DNA from 3 places in the Lysinibacillus sp. BS3 genome. Region 2 is predicted to be linked to each of the others. Evidence: riboswitches for the same ligand, from Rfam matches in the RefSeq annotation. Region 2 holds a riboswitch; each other region holds the start of a gene.
What was found. A riboswitch is a leader RNA that binds a small molecule or an ion and turns the genes downstream of it on or off. The one in region 2 is predicted to bind thiamine pyrophosphate.
Positions count from the first base shown of each region.

Region 1 (3,288 bases), 2.2 Mb from region 2:
TTCCACTGCACGCTCGGGATCTAGTGACAGATTGAATTGATCACGCCAACGGAACTCAAAGCGCGCTTTAGACAGTGCATCGTCTCGTTGTTGTGCACCTGGATGACCTTTTGCTAAATCAGCAGCATGTGCAGCAATTTTATAAGTGATAACGCCCACACGAACGTCCTCGCGATTCGGTAAACCAAGATGCTCTTTCGGTGTCACATAACAAAGCATCGCTGTACCAAACCAGCCAATCATGGCTGCCCCAATGGCTGATGTAATGTGGTCATAACCTGGAGCAATATCTGTTGTGAGTGGTCCTAATGTATAGAAGGGAGCTTCCTTACAAACCTCTAATTGCTTGTCCATGTTTTCTTTAATCAAATGCATTGGTACATGACCTGGTCCCTCAACCATTACCTGAACATCATGCTGCCAAGCAATCTGTGTTAGCTCGCCTAGTGTTTCAAGCTCTGCAAATTGTGCCTCATCATTGGCATCTGCAATTGAGCCTGGGCGTAAACCATCACCTAAGGAAAAAGCAACATCATAGGCTTTCATAATTTCACAGATTTCCTCAAAGTGTGTATACAGGAAATTCTCTTGATGATGATATAAACACCACTGTGCCATGATAGAGCCACCTCGAGATACAATACCTGTCACACGATTTGCTGTTAGTGGTACATAGCGTAAAAGGACACCTGCATGAATGGTGAAGTAATCCACACCCTGCTCAGCTTGTTCAATGAGAGTATCACGATAAACCTCCCACGTTAAATCCTCTGCTACACCATTTACCTTTTCTAAAGCCTGATAAATTGGCACTGTTCCCACTGGTACTGCCGCATTTCGAATAATCCATTCTCTAGTTGTATGAATATGTTTACCAGTCGATAAATCCATAATATTATCTGCGCCCCATCGAGTTGCCCAGGTCATTTTCTCAACTTCTTCTGCAATGGAAGAAGATACAGCAGAATTCCCGATATTCGCATTGATCTTTACATGAAAATTACGCCCAATAATCATTGGCTCTGCCTCAGGGTGATTAATATTAGAAGGCATTATAGCACGCCCAGCTGCAATTTCTGAACGTACAAATTCAGGATCCATATTTTCACGAATCGCTACAAACTCCATTTCAGGCGTTATAATTCCCTTTCGTGCATAGTGAAGCTGTGTCACATTTTTACCTTTTTTAGCACGCAAAGGCTTTCTCGCCAACTCAGGGAAGACATTTTCTTGAATACGCGGGTCATCAACATGACGAAAGCCATTATCCTCCGGTTTAATGGAGCGTCCCTCATATGCTTCTACATCCCCTCGCTCTTGAATCCATGCATTTCGTAAGGCAGGTAAACCTTTCGTAATATCTACTTGGTAGGCTGGATCTGTATAGGGCCCACTCGTATCATATACTCGAATAGGAGCATTTTCTTCATTTCCAAAACTGCCTGTTGTCGGACTTAATGCAATTTCTCGCATAGGTACTAGAATATCTGGGCGTGATCCTTCCACATATACTTTTTTGCTTCCTTCAAAGCTGGACATAATGGTAATATTCTTTTCACTAATTGCTGACATGAGCTACTTCTCTCCCTTAAATTTATTTTGATATAAGGACCGATTCTAGCTCACCCCAACAATCCAAAAAATAAAGGCCGAATCCAAAATAATTATTTGGATCCGGCCACGAATGTAAAGGTCTATTGATTGCATACTCTGCAATAGCTTCTTAACTTTCCCACGCTGGTATGAGCCAGATCAGGTCCAAAGGGTCAAGAAACTTCGTAGCGTTTCCCTCTCAGCCTGACTCATCAGACTCCCCTAGTTAATACTATTTAGTTTGATGCTAGTGTAGCAGATAATACTAAGAGATGGAAGTTATTTTTTATCTTACTAGGTAAATAATACTTCTGCAAAATAGATCACAATGGTTACAGTTATACAGCTTACAATGGTTGAAAATAAAACAGCTTGCGCGGCTGTTGCTGATTCTACATCATATTCCAATGCTAGACTAGAACTATTGCGGGATGTTGGAAAAGCACTAGCTATAAACAGTGATTGTGCGACGACTCCATCTAATCCCAATATATAAATAATGGCCAATGCAACAGATGGTCCAATAATTAATCGCGTAAAACAGCTGATAAAGACGGTTTTATTAAACATTGATTTCATCTCTAATTGTGATAATTGCGCACCTAAAGTAATTAGAGCCACAGCAATAAATCCATCTGCCACATGTTCTACTGGTATTTTGATAAACTGTGGAATACCGATATCAAAATAATTCATAGCGACACCTATAATAAGCGCATGAATAATAGGCATTTTAAAGAAATCCTTGATGATTGTCATACCTGACTTTGTAGAAGAAATTAAATTGTATAAACCATATGTATACGTAGTCATATTTTGAAAGATTACGAGCATGACCTGAATGGCTACTCCAATAGGTTGCGTGGCAAATATCATTTGAGCCACTGGAATACCGTAATTACCCGAGTTAATGAGCACAACACTATTTTTAAAGACAGCTGCCTCTGTTCTAGCTAAACCTAACCCTTTTGCCATAAAGTGACTGAGTATCATTTGACTACCGATAAAGAGTACAATAAATAATCCGACCTCTCCCAGTACAGTTAATTCCACATGTGTTTCATATAAATTTACAAAAACAGCTGCTGGCATAAAGCAATATGTAATAAGCTGAGACAATGCTTTTAAATTAAAGCGAAATTTCTTTTGTAGTATAGCGCCTATTACAAGTAACACTAAAATAGGTACAACAATTTGAAAGAAAATCATTCCGAGATACATCATATCAATGTCCCCCTTCCAGTGTTAATAGTAGTGTTGAATTCCTTCTAGGTCAATTTCTCCGGCTTTCACCATAAAGAAGACTGCCTCTATATTGAAGGCAGCCTTTCTTTTTAAGCAAGCTTAAATCGGTTTACAACTTCTTGTAGCTCGTTTGAAATATCGTTCATATTTTGAATAGACTCTGCTACTTTTTGTAATTCTACTTGTTGATCCATTGCAGAAGCACTTACTTGTTCCGCAGAGGCTGCTGTTTGCTCTGAAATAGCCGAAATACTTTGGATAGCCATGATTGCCTGATTTTTATGCTCTAACATGCTAGATAGTTTATTCATTAAATCACTAATAGAATTTGCAATTGAACCCGACAAATCACTGCTATCTTTAAATGCTAGTTGCGTGCTTTGTACGGACTCATTTTGAGATTGCATTAAATCTGCATTAGATGCAATCACAGCAACCGTCTGCTGAGAA
Region 1 covers NZ_CP154860.1:2,494,967-2,498,254, forward strand. The annotation lists gene thiC (phosphomethylpyrimidine synthase ThiC) at 1-1,572, opposite strand, end outside; TPP riboswitch at 1,713-1,827, opposite strand; gene AAJG31_RS12315 (AEC family transporter) at 1,888-2,817, opposite strand; gene AAJG31_RS12320 (methyl-accepting chemotaxis protein) at 2,928-3,288, opposite strand, start outside.
Region 1: another riboswitch for thiamine pyrophosphate. It lies ahead of thiC (phosphomethylpyrimidine synthase ThiC); the one in region 2 lies ahead of AAJG31_RS01350 (ABC transporter substrate-binding protein).

Region 2 (3,288 bases):
TTGGCTGATATAAAATTTTCACTTGTGTAATGACATTAATGGCACCAAGTTCAATCATCTTCTCATTCATTTTTTCAATGATTTGGAGCAATGTTGAAAGCTCACCCTCCATCGTTGTTTCCAATGGATGTACCTCATATTTCACCCCAGAAGCATCGATCACCGCAATTGCTGCATCGACATATGGTATAACATCTTCATATTTCTCTGTCTTCGGAATGATTTGTACACTGATTAATGAATTTGCCATCTTATTTGGCCTCCTTTTTAGGTAAGAAATCATTAGTAAAGGCTTTTTTCGCATCAAATTCGCCCTCTAGTACTTGATTGCTAGACATCCATTTCGCGTAATTTTCCCACACAGAAAGCTTTTGCTCTCCCCATTGCTTGGCATCATCCTGATATTTATCAGCCAGCCATTCCTGACTTTTATGCACTAATGCTTGATCTAAATCAGGTGCCGCTTCGATTAAAATATCAGCCGCTTCACTTGGGTTTTCAATTGCGTATTCATAGCCCTTCGATGCAGCTGCCACAAAGGCTTTGACTACATCCGGGTTGTCCTGTATCATTTTTTCATTTGTAGCTAAAACTGGCGTATAATAATCCAATTGATCACTATAATCTGTAAGATATAGCATATTAATCTTTTCCCCACGCAGCTCAGCCTCAATCCCAGTCCATGCATAATAAATCCAAGCAAAATCTATATCTTTTTCCATCATTGTGAAGAAATCTAAATCCCCTGCATTGACGATATCTAGCTTATTAATATCTGCCTTTTCTTTTTGCATGAGTGATTGTAAAACGGCTTGCTCTAATGGCGCGCCCCAACCACCATAGGTTTTACCTTCAAAATCCTTTGGCGATGTAATGCCCTTCGAAGCAATAGAAGCAAAGCCAGATGTATTATGCTGTATAATTGCTGCGATGGAGACCAGCGGCACATCCTGTACTCGTGCCTGTGTTATGCCTTCCTGATAGCTCACGCCAAAATCCGCCTTTCCAGAAGCAACAAGCTGATCTGCGCCCGCCTCACCAGGCATAATAATATCAACATCTAAACCCTGTTCCTCAAAATAACCGAGTTTTTTGGCAACATATAGTCCTGTATGATTTGTATTCGGCGTCCAATCCAGTACCACAGACACCTTTTTCAGCTTGTCTGCAGTCTGCTTGTCATCCTTGTCACTACAGCCTACTAATGTCAATAGTGCTGCCAATAAAATAAAAAACCATTTTTTCATGCGAAAGCCTCCCAGTTTGTAATATGAAAGTGTTCATGAATGAATGTTGTCACCAGAAGAAAGCGTATACAATGTTGGCAAGCTGTTGCTTGAAAACATAAAAAAACGCCTAGGATTCCTCCCAGACGTATTGCAATCAATCTTCAAAACTTTGCTTTTTGAATAGATGTTCCCTACGCTGGTACGAGCCAAATCAGGTTCAAAGGGTCAGCGTCTACCGGACACAATCTCAGCTAGCAATTACTAGCCCCCCTACATTCTTTCGCTATGAACTTTTCGATGATTATTATACCCATAGTTTCACTTAAATGACAAGGTGCTATTTTTGAATAGAGCTTAAAGCCCAGCGCTCCTAAGAGGCTGGGCATGCTTTTAGCTTGGTTTCTGTTCTTTTTTGGCTGTTACAACATGAGAAATTGCTCCATCTGTTGCAATATCCACTTTAAATGAACCATTGGAATGGCGATCCGCACGAGACAATGCTTGTACGTCAATCATCTCTTGAACACCTTTTTCAGTTTCAATCACAACCTGCTCCTCGTCTGTTGCTTGAACAACTGCCACAATTCGGTGAGGGTTTGCTTTTAACTCTGTTAATACTTTTAGTCCACGTTTTGCACGACTTGCTACTTCAACTTCAGCGACATTCATTTTCTTCACGGCCCCACGCTGTGTCACAATCACTACATAGTGGGTAACATCAGGCTGTAATACATTGACTCCAACTAAGGCTTCTCCATCTTTTAGTGTGATCCCTTTCACACCGCCTGTTTTCACACCTGTAACTGGTAACTCCTCCATAGGGAAACGAATCGCATAGGCTGTATCCGTTGTGAGCATCAGCTCCACGTCATCTGTTACAAATGATGCATAGATCATCGCATCACCAGCCTTGACATTCATCGTTTTAATTGGCTTTGAATAACGCGTTACCGCATAGTCTGCGAGTGGTGAGCGCTTAATTTGGCCATCTTTTGTGGCTGTGAAGACATACGTATTTGGCTGGTCAAATGTTTCGAAACCATAAACCGCAATAATCGATTCATCTTCCCCTGTTGGTACAATACTTGAAATATGCTGGCCGAGATCCTTCCAGCGTATATCAGGCAGCTCATGAACAGGCTGATAAATATAATTGCCTCGATTTGTGAAAAGCAGTAGATGGTGCTGTGTATTCAAGTTTGCTTCATACAATAAATAATCTGAATCCTTCATGGCAAAATCTTGCCCGTTTGAAGCGGCATGAGAACGTGTGGATGTACGTTTAATATAACCATCCTTCGTTACTGTTACGACAACCTCTTCACTTGGCACAAGGACATCCAATGTAATTTTAATTTCTTCAATTTCTTGCTCAATCTTCGAGCGGCGAGGCTCTGTAAAGCGTTTCTTAATATCTAGCAACTCTTGTTTAATAACACGCACTAGCTTTGCCTCACTTTGCAGAATCCCCTCTAGCTTCGCAATTAGCTTATTTAACTCGTCCTGTTCCTGACGTAGCTCTGTAATATCCGTATTCGTTAAACGATATAATTGCAGGCTTACAATGGCCTCTGCTTGTACCTCTGTAAAATCAAACTTTGCTTGTAAATTAAGCTTCGCATCCTTCTTATCATTAGAAGAACGGATCGTCGCAATGACTTCATCTAAAATGGAAAGAGCTTTGATTAATCCATCTACAATATGAGAACGATCCTTTGCCTTTTGTAAATCATAAATGGAACGGTTTGTTACCACTTCTTTTTGATGGGCAATATACGCATCTAGCAATAATGGCAATGTCATCATCGTTGGACGACGATTATGAATGGCAATCATATTAAAATTATAAGCTACCTGTAAATCAGTTGTTTTAAACAAGTACTGTAAAATTCCTTGTCCTGGTACATCCTTTTTCAGCTCAATTACGACACGTAAGCCAGTACGGTCTGATTCATCACGAATTTCCGCAATGCCTTCTAATCGTTTATCTACACGTTGCTCATCAATTTTTTTCACAAGATTCGCTTTATTTACATCATATGGTAACTCAGTGATAACA
Region 2 covers NZ_CP154860.1:260,773-264,060, reverse strand. The annotation lists gene AAJG31_RS01355 (thiamine-binding protein) at 1-250, opposite strand, end outside; gene AAJG31_RS01350 (ABC transporter substrate-binding protein) at 252-1,247, opposite strand; TPP riboswitch at 1,401-1,511, opposite strand; gene parC (DNA topoisomerase IV subunit A) at 1,620-3,288, opposite strand, start outside.

Region 3 (3,288 bases), 1.0 Mb from region 2:
AGTGCTGCGGAAAATGTACATCCAGTACCATGCGTATTTTTTGTTTGGATTCGTGGAGACTGCAAAGAAAAAGAACGTCCATTTTTGCAAAATACATAATCAATGGCATAAAGTGGATCTGCTAAATGACCACCTTTAATGATGACACATTGTACACCTAGCTGTAACAAGCTTTGAGCTACTTCTTTCATATCTTCAAAATGATGAATAGATCTCCCAGTAAGTGTCTCTGCCTCGGGTATATTGGGCGTAACAACCGTAGCAAGTGGTAATAAAGTTGAGCGTAAGGCATCGATAGCTTCTTGCTGTAATAGGCTTTCCCCACCTTTTGCAATCATCACCGGATCAACAATCAGCGGAATGTTTAGCTCCCTGATCTTGTGTGCAATTGCTTTGATAATTTCTGAGGAATAAAGCATTCCTGTTTTAATCGCAGCGATTGGAAAATCTTCTACTAAGGCCTCTAATTGTTTTTTTATAAAGGAAACGTCAATAGGGCAAACACCTGTTACACCCAAAGTATTTTGAGCAGTTAGAGCAGTAATAACAGAAGTACCGAACACTTCTAATTCCTGAAATGTTTTTAAATCAGCCTGTATACCCGCGCCACCACCACTATCTGAGCCAGCGATTGTTGTTACAATATGCATGAAGCTGCACCATCCTTTGATAAGCGATGTATAGCATTGAGTAAGGCTATTTGAAAATCACCAATGTCTGCAGTAAATGCGGATGCCAGTACACCTGCTTTTTTATAGTAAGTAAGTGTTTCTGTTAATTGTTGGTAAGGATTATGGCTTACACTATAGGCTGCGCCACAAATTGCGCTAAGTAAACAACCTGTACCCGTTACTTCCGTCATTTGTGGATGACCACCAGCGATCCATTGGCTATGCTTGCCATCAGTTATAAAATCGCGTTCTCCTGTGACAATAACAATGCATTGATAGCGTTGAGCCAATGATGTGGCTTCTAATTCCATAGCGATAGTGCCATGACCACTATCAACACCTTTTTGTTGCCAATTTACACCAACTATTGCTGCTAGCTCGCCGAGATTACAGCGAATCACGGCAAAGTGTATGTTTTCCAGTAAGTATTTTACGGTTTCCTTACGATAAGTTGTGGCTCCAACTCCGACAGGATCTAAAATAACAGGAATACCAAGTTTATTGGCTTTTTCACCTGCTAATAACATGGCACTTTTTGTGCGATCATTAAGTGTTCCAATATTAATTAATAATGCTTGAGCAATGGCCACCATCTCCTCTACCTCTTGGTAGTCATCGGCCATTACTGGTGAAGCACCTATCGCTAATAAACCATTTGCTTGAAAATTTGCCACTACATAATTGGTTATACAATGGATAAGTGGTTGCTGTTGACGAATTGTTTGAAAAATCATTGTAGTCCTCCTTTAGGGATGGACGTAAGCATGCAAAAAAGGCTCTTTTTGTGTAAAAATGCACGAAAAGAGCCTTTCATCTGAAAACGATGTTTATTGCTCCCTACGTCAGTATTAACTAACAGGTTCAAAGGGTCAGGTTTTACCTTCTCAACTCTTACGAGTCCCCCTGCAATCTTGCTTTTAGTTGACCAAAATGTACCATACTTTTCATTTGTATTCAATAGCAAGTTTTCCTATAGATAAAATGTGACCGATGCCATATAGGAGGGTATGATAGTTGTCATGACTTTACCGAAATTAAGCACAAACCATTGAAAATGCTGAAAAAAGAGTTTTATAATGTGTCATAACAAAAGGGGGCAATTGCCATGAAAAGACAAGATTTAGTTGCACCAGAATGGTATAACATAGTAGAGGAAATTGAAAAATATGCTCAGGATGCAGCCAAAAATGCTTTAATCATTTATGAAGAAAACCAAGACATCCAATGTATTACATATGCACATTTATTGGAAAAAGCGAATCAAGCAGCACATGTATTCACCAAGCAAGGTTTAAAGAAAGGTGATGTCATTTTAGTAATGGTACCACGTTCGGTTGAAGCATATATTGTGTATATTGCTGCATTGAAAGCGGGTTTAACTATTATTCCAAGTTCTGAGATGTTAAGAACAAAGGATATTGAGTATCGAATTCATCATGCAAATGCTAAAGCAGTTATTGCATTTGAACCCTATATTGAACAGTTCGATAAAGTGGGAAATTTACAAGACATACTGCAATTTGTCATAGGGAATGCACATGAACCTTGGCAGAACATACTTGAAAAAATGAATAATCAACCTACAACCTACATAAATCCTATCCCAACAAAAAGCACAGACAATGCATTTTTAGCCTATACAAGCGGAACAACAGGAAATCCAAAAGCAGCAGTGCATACGCATAGTTGGGGCTATGCTCATTTACGAACAACAGCACCACATTGGTTGGGTGTACAAGAAAATGATATTGTTTGGGCGACTGCAGCACCAGGGTGGCAAAAATGGATTTGGAGTCCATTTCTAGCTACTTTAGGCAGTGGTGCTACTGCATTTGTCTACAAAGGTAAATTTGAAGCAGCTTCTTATTTAGCATTGCTTGAGAGATTCAAAATCAATGTACTATGCTGTACACCAACTGAATATCGTTTTATGGCAGCGCTTGAAAATTTACATGAATATGATTTAAGTGAAATTCGCCAAGCTGTATCAGCTGGTGAGCCATTAAATAGTGAGGTTATTAGAGTATTCTTGGAAACATTCAAATTACAAGTGCGAGATGGCTATGGACAAACGGAAAATACATTATTGGTAGGCACAATGGTAGGGATGGAAGCGAGAGTTGGTTCTATGGGAAAACCTACTCCTGGCAACACTGTTGAAATTATTAATGATTTGGGCAAACCTGTTACAATCGGAGAAGTTGGTGATATTGCTGTTCATCGCGAAACGCCAGCACTCTTTAAAAAATATTTAAATGATCCTGAACGTACAAATTTACAATTTCGTGGGGATTGGTATATTACAGGAGATCGTGCTTATAAAGATGAAGATGGCTACTTTTGGTTTGACGGACGAGGAGACGATGTTATTATTTCCTCAGGCTATACAATTGGCCCTTTTGAAGTAGAGGATGCTTTAATGAAACATCCAACTGTAAAAGAGGCTGCTGTTATAGCGAGCCCTGATAAAGTAAGAGGAAATATTGTCAAAGCATTTATTGTTCTGCGCAATGGTGAAAAAGGTGATGGAGCGCTTATTCAAACACTCCAAAGTCATGTTAAATCATTGACTGCTCCTTATAAATATCCACGTGCTATTGAATTTGTAGAGGAACTA
Region 3 covers NZ_CP154860.1:3,955,948-3,959,235, forward strand. The annotation lists gene thiD (bifunctional hydroxymethylpyrimidine kinase/phosphomethylpyrimidine kinase) at 1-650, opposite strand, end outside; gene thiM (hydroxyethylthiazole kinase) at 638-1,405, opposite strand; TPP riboswitch at 1,489-1,586, opposite strand; gene AAJG31_RS19620 (acyl--CoA ligase) at 1,777-3,288, shown strand, end outside.
Region 3: another riboswitch for thiamine pyrophosphate. It lies ahead of thiM (hydroxyethylthiazole kinase); the one in region 2 lies ahead of AAJG31_RS01350 (ABC transporter substrate-binding protein).